Regions from separate parts of the Clostridium sp. CM027 genome, predicted to be linked through region 2. Evidence: a T-box and tRNA genes for the amino acid it is inferred to sense, from the RefSeq annotation. Region 2 holds a T-box; the other regions hold tRNA genes.
The links. A T-box is a leader RNA that pairs with one kind of tRNA and senses whether it is charged. The one in region 2 lies ahead of thrS (threonine--tRNA ligase), so its partner is inferred to be a tRNA-Thr.
Positions count from the first base shown of each region.

Region 1 (3,278 bases), 1.1 Mb from region 2:
TATTATTATTAATGTTATTATATCATATGTATTTTACATCTCTTATGTTCAGTATACCCCTATCTTAGGTTTTATCAAAATACTACTTAATAATCACATGCACTAAAAAGGGATAACAATTAATAATTGTTATCCCTTTTTTTATATTATACGTACTTTTTTATTTCATCAACCTTGTTTAGTTTTTCCCATGAAAGATCTAAATCAATTCTTCCAAAATGTCCATAGGCAGCTACTTGTTTATAAACAGGTCTTCTTAGTTCTAATTCTCTTATAATTACAGCTGGCCTTAAATCAAATACTTTTTCAACTATTTGAACTATTTTATCATCGTCAATTTTTCCTGTTCCGAAAGTTTCGACCTCTATAGATACCGGTTTAGCTACACCTATAGCATAAGCTAACTGAATTTCCAATTTATCTGAAACTCCTGCAGCAACTAAATTTTTAGCAACCCATCTTGCAGCATATGCAGCGGATCTATCAACTTTTGTTGCATCCTTTCCTGAGAATGCTCCACCTCCATGTCTTCCATATCCACCATAAGTATCTACTATTATTTTTCTTCCTGTTAAACCAGAGTCTCCTTGCGGTCCTCCAATTACAAATCTGCCTGTAGGATTTATATAATATTTAGTATTTTCATCTAATAATCCACTTGGAACTACAGGTTTTATTACATGCTCTTTTAAATCATTTTCAATTTGATCATGAGTTGCTTCTTCTGCATGTTGAGTTGAAATAACAATAGTATCTATTCTTACTGGCTTATTATCTTCATACTCTACAGTAACTTGAGTCTTTCCGTCCGGTCTTAAGTAATCTAATGTGCCATTTTTTCTTACTTCGCTTAACTTTCTTGCTAATCTGTGAGCCATAGCAATTGGTAGTGGCATGTATTCTGGTGTCTCATTAGTTGCAAATCCAAACATCATGCCTTGATCACCAGCACCTATTGCGTCAACCTTATCAATCTCGCCTGCTTTAGATTCTAATGCCTCATCTACTCCCATAGCTATATCTGTTGATTGTTCATTAATAGACGTAAGTACAGCGCATGTGCTAGCATCAAACCCGTATTTTGCTCTAGTATATCCTATGCCTTCAATGGTATTCCTAACAACCTTAGGAACATCTACATAACAACTAGTTGTTATCTCTCCCATTACTAAAACCATTCCTGTAGTAACCGCTGTTTCACAAGCAACCCTAGCATAAGGATCTTGCTCTAAAATAGCATCAAGTACAGCATCTGAAATTTGGTCACAAATTTTGTCTGGATGTCCTTCTGTAACGGATTCTGATGTAAATAATCTTTTCATTATAATTCTCCCTTCTATTCTCTAAAATTTCCCTATAAAAAAATAAAACCTCTTCCAAATATAAGAAGAGGTGATTTAATCATCTCCCTTATCTTGCAGATTATAACTGCAGGAATTGGCACCATGGTGCATTGCACCGGTTGCCGGGTTTCATAGGGCCTTTTTCCCTCCACCTCTCTTGATAAGAGTTATCAATTATTAACTTTTAATTATAATACCATATGCATTCTATGGTGTCAACAGAATCTAAACCCTGTAAAAAATAAAAAAAGACATCTATAGATGTCTTTTGGTGGAGGAGGACGGATTCGAACCATCGAAACATTACGTAACAGATTTACAGTCTGCCCCCTTTGGCCACTCGGGAACTCCTCCATATGTGGAGCTGGCAATAGGAATTGAACCTACAACCTGCTGATTACAAGTCAGCTGCTCTACCGTTGAGCCATGCCAGCATGCATTTTATTCTATTTTAAAAAGATTATTATGGTGGGAACAACAGGGTTCGAACCTGTGACCCTCTGCTTGTAAGGCAGATGCTCTCCCAGCTGAGCTATGCTCCCATAATTTATTGTAAACCATAATTTATTGTAAACCATTATAAATGGTGGAGGAGGACGGATTCGAACCATCGAAACATTACGTAACAGATTTACAGTCTGCCCCCTTTGGCCACTCGGGAACTCCTCCACTTATGGAGCTGGCAATAGGAATTGAACCTACAACCTGCTGATTACAAGTCAGCTGCTCTACCGTTGAGCCATGCCAGCATATTATGTTTTATCATTTTGCCGTTTTACCGTTTTACCGTGTCGACAAGAATTATTATACAACTTTAATTAATTAATTTCAAGTCTATTATCCTTTAATAAACGACTTCTTCTCTCCATAACTATACTATTCGCATATTTGCTTAATATTAAGCATTGATACAACTTACTATTTGCACAAATAATTTATTATATTTTTTATTTGGTTTTCCTTCATATAGTTAATATACTTATATATCATTTTTTAATTAATCATTTTTTTATTCTTTATTATAATAATACACGGGATTTATTCATATAAATTATTCATAGGAAACTAATAATTTTTCCCCAGCGCAATACAAGGAGGTATATTTCTTGAGTAAAGCTAAAACCCATTATAAAGATCCTTTAGCATACTATACACTTTCTAATTTTCTAAAAGACTATATTGACAAAAATACTTTAGTTGTTTGCATAGGTACCGATAGATGTATAGGCGATTGTCTAGGTCCTTTAGTTGGTACACTTTTAAAAAATAGTTCCTTTCCATTACCTGTATATGGCACTATAGATAATCCAATTCATGCCTTAAACATAGATAGTAAATTATCTAAAATAAATGCATTGCACCCAAATTGTACTATAATAGGTGTAGATGCTTGTTTAGGAGACATTTCAAATATTGGAGAACTCCAAGCTAGAAATTATCCAATTCATCCTGGCAAAGGTGTAGGGAAAACCCTTCCTAAGGTAGGCACTCTTTCATTAATAGGTATAGTAGATTCAAGTGATGATAGTGAATTATTTACAAATAGAAACATAAGATTGAGCTTGGTAATGGATATTGCTAATGTTTTAAGCAGATCCCTCTTGCATTCATACTATTTGCACTCCCTTACCAATGAAGAAAATAATTTGAGCCCTGTTTAACATGCTTTAATTAGTTTTAAATAATTATCCACAATTTAAACTTACAAATCTTATATAATATAAAAATAAGCAATGCAATTAAACTAATAATTGTATTGCTTATTTTTATAGCTTGCTTATACTTTTTATTCTGTTAAGCATAATTCTCTTCCATTGAATGAATTATCTAACTTATCCATATAATCCAATACTTTACCTGTTCCGAGTGCTACGCATGAAATCGGATCCTCCGCTAGATATACCGGAACTTTAGTAACCTCTTGTATGAGCTTAC
Region 1 is NZ_CP077725.1:2,350,183-2,353,460, forward strand. Features, by position in the region: gene metK (methionine adenosyltransferase) at 147-1,322, opposite strand; SAM riboswitch class I at 1,408-1,510, opposite strand; tRNA gene KTC92_RS11105 (tRNA-Tyr) at 1,613-1,697, opposite strand; tRNA gene KTC92_RS11110 (tRNA-Thr) at 1,703-1,777, opposite strand; tRNA gene KTC92_RS11115 (tRNA-Val) at 1,810-1,885, opposite strand; tRNA gene KTC92_RS11120 (tRNA-Tyr) at 1,928-2,012, opposite strand; tRNA gene KTC92_RS11125 (tRNA-Thr) at 2,018-2,092, opposite strand; gene yyaC (spore protease YyaC) at 2,450-3,004, shown strand; gene KTC92_RS11135 (rod shape-determining protein) at 3,130-3,278, opposite strand, start outside.
Region 1: it encodes a tRNA-Thr, which carries the amino acid that the T-box ahead of thrS (threonine--tRNA ligase) is inferred to sense. The anticodon was not compared.

Region 2 (3,278 bases):
TATCAATTTCATTTCCGTTACGGCCTGGAGTTGCTATATTAAATTTCTTGATCATAAATTTAGATACAACATAATTTATGCAGAAAAATACGACGGTCACCAGTACATATCTTATAAGATCACCTATAATCCCTGCTTTTACAATCATCGGTATACGTGCTACAAGCTCTATAACACCAAAACTGTGAACTCGCAGATTAAATATGTCCGCACACATAAATGCAAAGCCTTGCATAACTGCATAAGTACCATATAATATTGGTGAAACAAACATAAACATGAATTCTAATGGTTCAGTAACACCTGTTAAGAAAACTGCAATGGCTGCTGAAAAAAATACTGATTTATATTTTGATCGTTTTTCATTTGGTACACTTTTATACATAGCAAGTGCAACACCCATTAAGGAGCCAGCTCCGCCAATCATTTGGCCAACTTTAAAACGTGCTGGATGAATTGTTGCAAGTAAGTTATTATATGCACTCATATCTCCAGCGGCTTTTAAGTTACCTAAGTCAGTAGCCCATGCAAGCCAAAGCGGATCTTGTCCAAGTATAAGACTGCCTGCATTAGCTCCAGTTAATACTTTATATGCTCCACCAAGATCTGTATAATTTATTGGTATTGTAATCATATGATGAAGTCCAAAAGGTAGTAATAGACGCTCAAGCGTACCATATATAAAGGGTGAAATAAATGGTGCAGTATTTTGTGATGTTGCAATCCATTTGCCAAATCCATTTATAACTGATTGAGCAAATGGCCAAACTATTACAAATAAAAGTGCAACAACGCTGGAGCCTGCGATAACAACGAATGGTACAAATCGTTTACCATTAAAGAATGCAAGTGCATTTGGTAATTTATTATAGTTATAATACTTATTAAATAAAACTGCTCCAAGAAAACCTGATATAATACCAACAAATACTCCCATATTCAATGCTGGGGATCCAAGAACAGAAATAAAGTAATCTTTAACCAAAAGGTGCTGACCTGTTAAGGAAGTTACTGTTGCATGAGCATCCGTGAGCATCTCATTGGTAATATTAAATACATTACCAGTAATTTTATTTATTAAAATATATGCAATGAGTGCTGCAAATGCTCCACCAGCACGCTCTTTAGCCCAAGAACCACCGATAGCTACAGCAAATAATAGCCCTAAATTAACTATTAGCCCCCATCCTATACCTCCCACAACTTGCGATAACGTTTGCACAAATGAAGAATTAGGTGCTGCTATTCCTATAACTGATCCTAATGAAATCATTAGTCCACCTGCTGGCATAACTGCGACCACCACTAATAATGCCTTACCAAATTTTTGCCAAAAATCGAATGAAATTATTTTTGATTTGTTCTTAACCATAGTCCAATTACCTCCAATATTGATTTAATGAATATGTATTTATAAAAATTTCAATACGCAATTGTATTTTTATATTAAACATGTGCAAACGTTTGCGTTCTTTATTAAAGTATATTTCATAGTGAAAATATTGTCAATGAAATATTAAAATAAATTTCTAAATAAAATTGTACCCATGTTTGAACTGTACACCATGTTTCATCCAATAAATATTTTTCAATCAAGTCATTTGCAAGAATGTTGTTGAAATTTTAGGATATAATATATAAATAATCACTTATATGTGGAATAGACATATTATAATAATTAGAACACATATTGACAATTGGAATAGGTTGGAATACAATAGTTTTAAATTAAAAACTGTGAAGAGGAAAAGTAAATAGTATACTGTTCAAAGAGAGAGAAACTCACCGGCTGAAAAGTTTCTTGAATAAGCAATATTGAAAACCACCTCTGAGTTGATTACTGAACTTAAGTAGGTAATTCCGCAAACCGGCGTTAGTGGTATTGAGTGACAGAGGTGAGTTTAAACTAAGCCTTCTGTAATTTGGGTGGAATCGCGATAAAACTCGTCCCTTATTTTGGGACGGGTTTATTATTTTTTGAAGGAGGAATATTTATGTTAAAGGTTGTAATAAAAGATGGAAGTGTAATAAATTCTAATGAAGAAGAAGGAAAAAGGGCGCTTAGACACACCACATCCCATATACTCGCTCAGGCAGTAAAGAGATTGTATCCAAATGCTAAATTGGCTATAGGTCCTGCAATAGATAATGGGTTTTATTATGACTTTGATGTGGAAGAACCCTTTACTATGGATATACTCCAAAAAATTGAAGAAGAAATGAGAAAAATAGTTAAGGAAGACTTAAGACTCGAGAGATCAGTTATTTCTCGAGAAGAAGCTTTAAAACTTATGAAGGATAAGGGCGAGATTTATAAAATAGAACTCATTAATGATTTGCCAGAGTATGAAGAACTAGTTTTCTTTAAGCAAGGAGATTTTATAGAACTCTGTGCAGGGCCTCATGTACTATCAACTTCAAAGGTAAAAGCTTTCAAATTATTATCAGTTGCAGGCGCTTACTGGAGGGGTAGTGAAAAAAATAAAATGCTTCAAAGAATATATGGAACGGCATTTGCAAGGAAAAGTGAACTTGATGAATATTTGAATATGCTTGAAGAAGCGAAGAAAAGGGATCATAGAAAACTTGGGAAAGAGCTAAAATTATTTGCTTTAATGGATGAGGGACCAGGATTTCCATTCTTTCTCCCTAATGGTGTAGTTTTAAAAAACAAATTAATTGAGTACTGGAGAGAAATTCATAAGAAGGCAGGTTATGTTGAGATAGAAACTCCTATGGTGTTAAACAAAGAACTTTGGGAAACATCTGGGCATTGGTCTCACTATAAAGAGAACATGTATACAGTCAATATAGATGAAGAAGAATTCGCTATAAAACCAATGAACTGCCCGGGAGGAATGCTTGTATATAAATCAGAAACTCACTCTTACAGGGATCTACCAATAAGAGCGGGAGAACTAGGTAAAGTGCACAGACATGAACTATCTGGAGCTTTGCACGGACTTATGAGAGTTAGAGCATTTACACAGGATGATGCTCACATATTCATGTTACCAGAGCAGATAAAAGAAGAAATAAAGGGCGTAGTTAAACTTATAAATGAGGTTTATGGAAGGTTAGGGTTTAAATATAGAGTAGAACTTTCAACAAGACCAGAAAATTCTATGGGAAGTGATGAAGAGTGGCAATTAGCAGAAAGCTCACTTCAGGGCGCTCTCACGGAAATGAACATGGATTTTAAGATAAATGAAGGAGACGGGGCATTCTACGGACCTAAAATTGACTTTCACTTGCAAGATAGCATAGGACGGGAATGG
Region 2 is NZ_CP077725.1:1,264,634-1,267,911, reverse strand. Features, by position in the region: gene KTC92_RS06040 (PTS transporter subunit IIBC) at 1-1,372, opposite strand, end outside; T-box leader at 1,729-1,955, shown strand; gene thrS (threonine--tRNA ligase) at 1,995-3,278, shown strand, end outside.

Region 3 (3,278 bases), 1.5 Mb from region 2:
ATGAATGAATCATGAACGCAGCGACTTGGGAATACTGACCAATGATTATTTAAAAATGCTTTTAGATCTTCGTAGCTAATATTTGGTAGCATATCAATACTTAAAGAAACCTTGCTATTTTTAGATAAACCATAAGATGCAGTTCTACTAAGCTGAAGAATAGGAGGACCAGAAATGCCGTAATCTGTGAAAAGTATTTCTCCGAATTCCTTTTGAACATATTTATCGTTTATAAATATTTCCGCAAAGCCATCAAACTTTACTCCAGATAGAGCCTTTAGTTTATTATAGTTTAATTTAAGCTGTACAAGGGCTGGTACAGGAGAGATTATACTATGACCTAATTGCCTAGCCAATGAATAGCCGGAACCGTCAGAACCCGTTTTAGGAGCTGATTTACCACCGGTCGCAATAATCAACCTTTCACATTCATATGTAGAATTATCTGTGCTATAAACTTTAAAACCCTTATTTGTTTTAATAATCTCCTTAGCTTTGGTATTTGTATATAGTGGAATTTTTTTTTCGTCTATAGCAAAGCGTAGTATATCAAGTACTGATGAGGCTTGCAATGACATAGGAAACATTTTACCACCATCTTTTGTAACTAAAGGTATTCCTAAACACTCGAAAAAATTTATAGTATCCTTTATGGTAAAAGAATCTAGCGTATAACCTGCGAAATTTGGATTTTCACTGTGATATCTATCATTATTTATATGTACATTACTGATATTACACCTACCGTTACCGGTAGTTAGTATTTTTTTACCTACTCTGTCGGTTCCTTCAATTATTGCTACATCTATACCAAAATCTTTTGCTATTAAAGCAGAGGTTAAACCAGAGGCACCTCCGCCAATTATTATAAGAGAATGTTTCAAGAAAATCTCTCCTTTCGAGAAAAAATATTTTTAGATTATAAAGTGGTTACATATAATCTTACCCTAAAATCAGTAGGATGAAAATGAATTTTTATTTTGTTTTATAAGTAACCATAGAATTTGTTTGTGATTGTTTAGTAAAAGTAGTTATTTTCAAAAAAACATAAAAAAAATTCTATAAGGGGAACCGTTGATTTAACTGGATTTGAGTGTTTTGCGAAAAAAAATAATAAAAAAAATAAGAAAATATGTTGACACTTTAAGAAAAATTAGGTATTATAGTTTATGTCGGGTTGCAAGACGTAAGCCCATAATAAATAAAGTGACAAATTAGTATGGCTCCTTGGTCAAGCGGTTAAGACACCACCCTTTCACGGTGGTAACAGGGGTTCAATTCCCCTAGGAGTCACCATTAAAACATATATGGGAGCATAGCTCAGCTGGGAGAGCATCTGCCTTACAAGCAGAGGGTCACAGGTTCGAACCCTGTTGTTCCCACCATATATGGCTCAATAGCTCAGTTGGTTAGAGTGCCGCCCTGTCACGGCGGAGGTCGAGGGTCCGAGTCCCTTTTGAGTCGCCATTTTTACTAAACTGTTATAGTTTAATAAAAGAACATCTAATTTATAAGTTTGATTCTTATCAAAAGAATCATTGAAAAATAATAAGGCTCCTTGGTCAAGCGGTTAAGACACCACCCTTTCACGGTGGTAACAGGGGTTCAATTCCCCTAGGAGTCACCATTAAAACATATATGGGAGCATAGCTCAGCTGGGAGAGCATCTGCCTTACAAGCAGAGGGTCACAGGTTCGAACCCTGTTGTTCCCACCATATATGGCTCAATAGCTCAGTTGGTTAGAGTGCCGCCCTGTCACGGCGGAGGTCGAGGGTTCGAATCCCTTTTGAGTCGCCATTTTTGCTGGCATGGCTCAACGGTAGAGCAGCTGACTTGTAATCAGCAGGTTGTAGGTTCAATTCCTATTGCCAGCTCCAAAAAAGTCCTAAACATTTGTTTAGGACTTTTTTTACGTCCGGCATATTTGATGGAAAATTAAGATTCAAAATGTATTTAGAGTGATTTGATTTTTTGTCTTGAAAAAATAAAAATATTGACAACATTCGATCGTTATAGTAGCATAAACACATATAATAAGCAATTAAAATAAATTAATGTTCGTATTTTTTGGACGAATATCAATATTTTGCCACATTATTGGTTTTGTGAAATAAATATAAATTATATATACCGAACAAAAATATCATTAAGATAAAATTTTAGGAGAGTTAAACCTATGAAGAAAAAATGGACTTACGTATTATTTGTACCGTGTTTAATATTACTAGCTTATTTTCTTATAGTACCTTTAGTTAGTACTATAATTCCTACTTTTAGTATTAATGGAAGCTTTAGTTTAGATCATTATTTAAATTTCTTTGGAGATAAGTATACGCTGCAGATATTTTATAGAACATTAAGAATTGCTTTAATATCATCTGCAATATGCGTGGTTATTGGAGTTCCAACAGCATATTTTGTGTCTAGAACCTCAAAGAAGATTAGAGGGTTATTCATGGCATTAACCATATTCCCTATTCTTACAAATTCAATTGTTCGTTCTTTTGCTTGGATGAGTATTTTAGGTAAAAATGGAGTTATAAATAAAGTGTTACTTAGCTTAGGCGTTATTAATGAATCTTTAACTATGATGTATACTGAAGGCGCAATCATAGTTGGTACAGTTTATTTATTTTCACCGCTAATGATTATTTCTTTAGTAGGAGTTTTAGAAAATATAGATAATGACTTATTAGAAGCAGCGGAAAGTTTAGGAGCTAATAAAGTGAAGGCCTTCTTTAAGGTTATATTCCCACTGAGTTTACCGGGATTAATAGTTGGAACAGTCCTTGTATTTACAGGAGCACTTACTGCTTATACTACACCACAGTTATTAGGTGGTAATAAAAATACAGTGTTAGCCACATTAATTTATCAAGAAGCGATGACCTTAAGTGACTGGCAAGCGGCGTCTGTTGTTGCAACAATAATGATAGTTACAACATTATTGGTTATAAAAGGAATAAACTTATTAGCGTCTAGATTAGATAAGAGGGGATTATAACATGAAAGGCAAAAAAAGCAAATTACTTACTATATTCGTAGCATTAGTATATATATTTTTACTAGCACCATTAGTAATTATAGCGTTAACAAGTATAGGAACAGAAAGTTATATTGCATTCCCACCAAAGGGGTTTAGCATTAAGTGGTATGCAAATGTATTTCAATCAGATATGTTTATGAATACAATGTTTGTAAGTTTTTTAGTATCCTGTGGGTCTACAGTATTAGCACTGTTAATTGGAATACCGGCAGCTTACGGATTAAGCAGATT
Region 3 is NZ_CP077725.1:2,734,677-2,737,954, forward strand. Features, by position in the region: gene KTC92_RS12895 (NAD(P)/FAD-dependent oxidoreductase) at 1-884, opposite strand, end outside; tRNA gene KTC92_RS12900 (tRNA-Glu) at 1,222-1,296, shown strand; tRNA gene KTC92_RS12905 (tRNA-Val) at 1,310-1,385, shown strand; tRNA gene KTC92_RS12910 (tRNA-Asp) at 1,391-1,467, shown strand; tRNA gene KTC92_RS12915 (tRNA-Glu) at 1,553-1,627, shown strand; tRNA gene KTC92_RS12920 (tRNA-Val) at 1,641-1,716, shown strand; tRNA gene KTC92_RS12925 (tRNA-Asp) at 1,722-1,798, shown strand; tRNA gene KTC92_RS12930 (tRNA-Thr) at 1,804-1,878, shown strand; gene KTC92_RS12935 (ABC transporter permease) at 2,178-3,005, shown strand; gene KTC92_RS12940 (ABC transporter permease) at 3,007-3,278, shown strand, end outside.
Region 3: it encodes a tRNA-Thr, which carries the amino acid that the T-box ahead of thrS (threonine--tRNA ligase) is inferred to sense. The anticodon was not compared.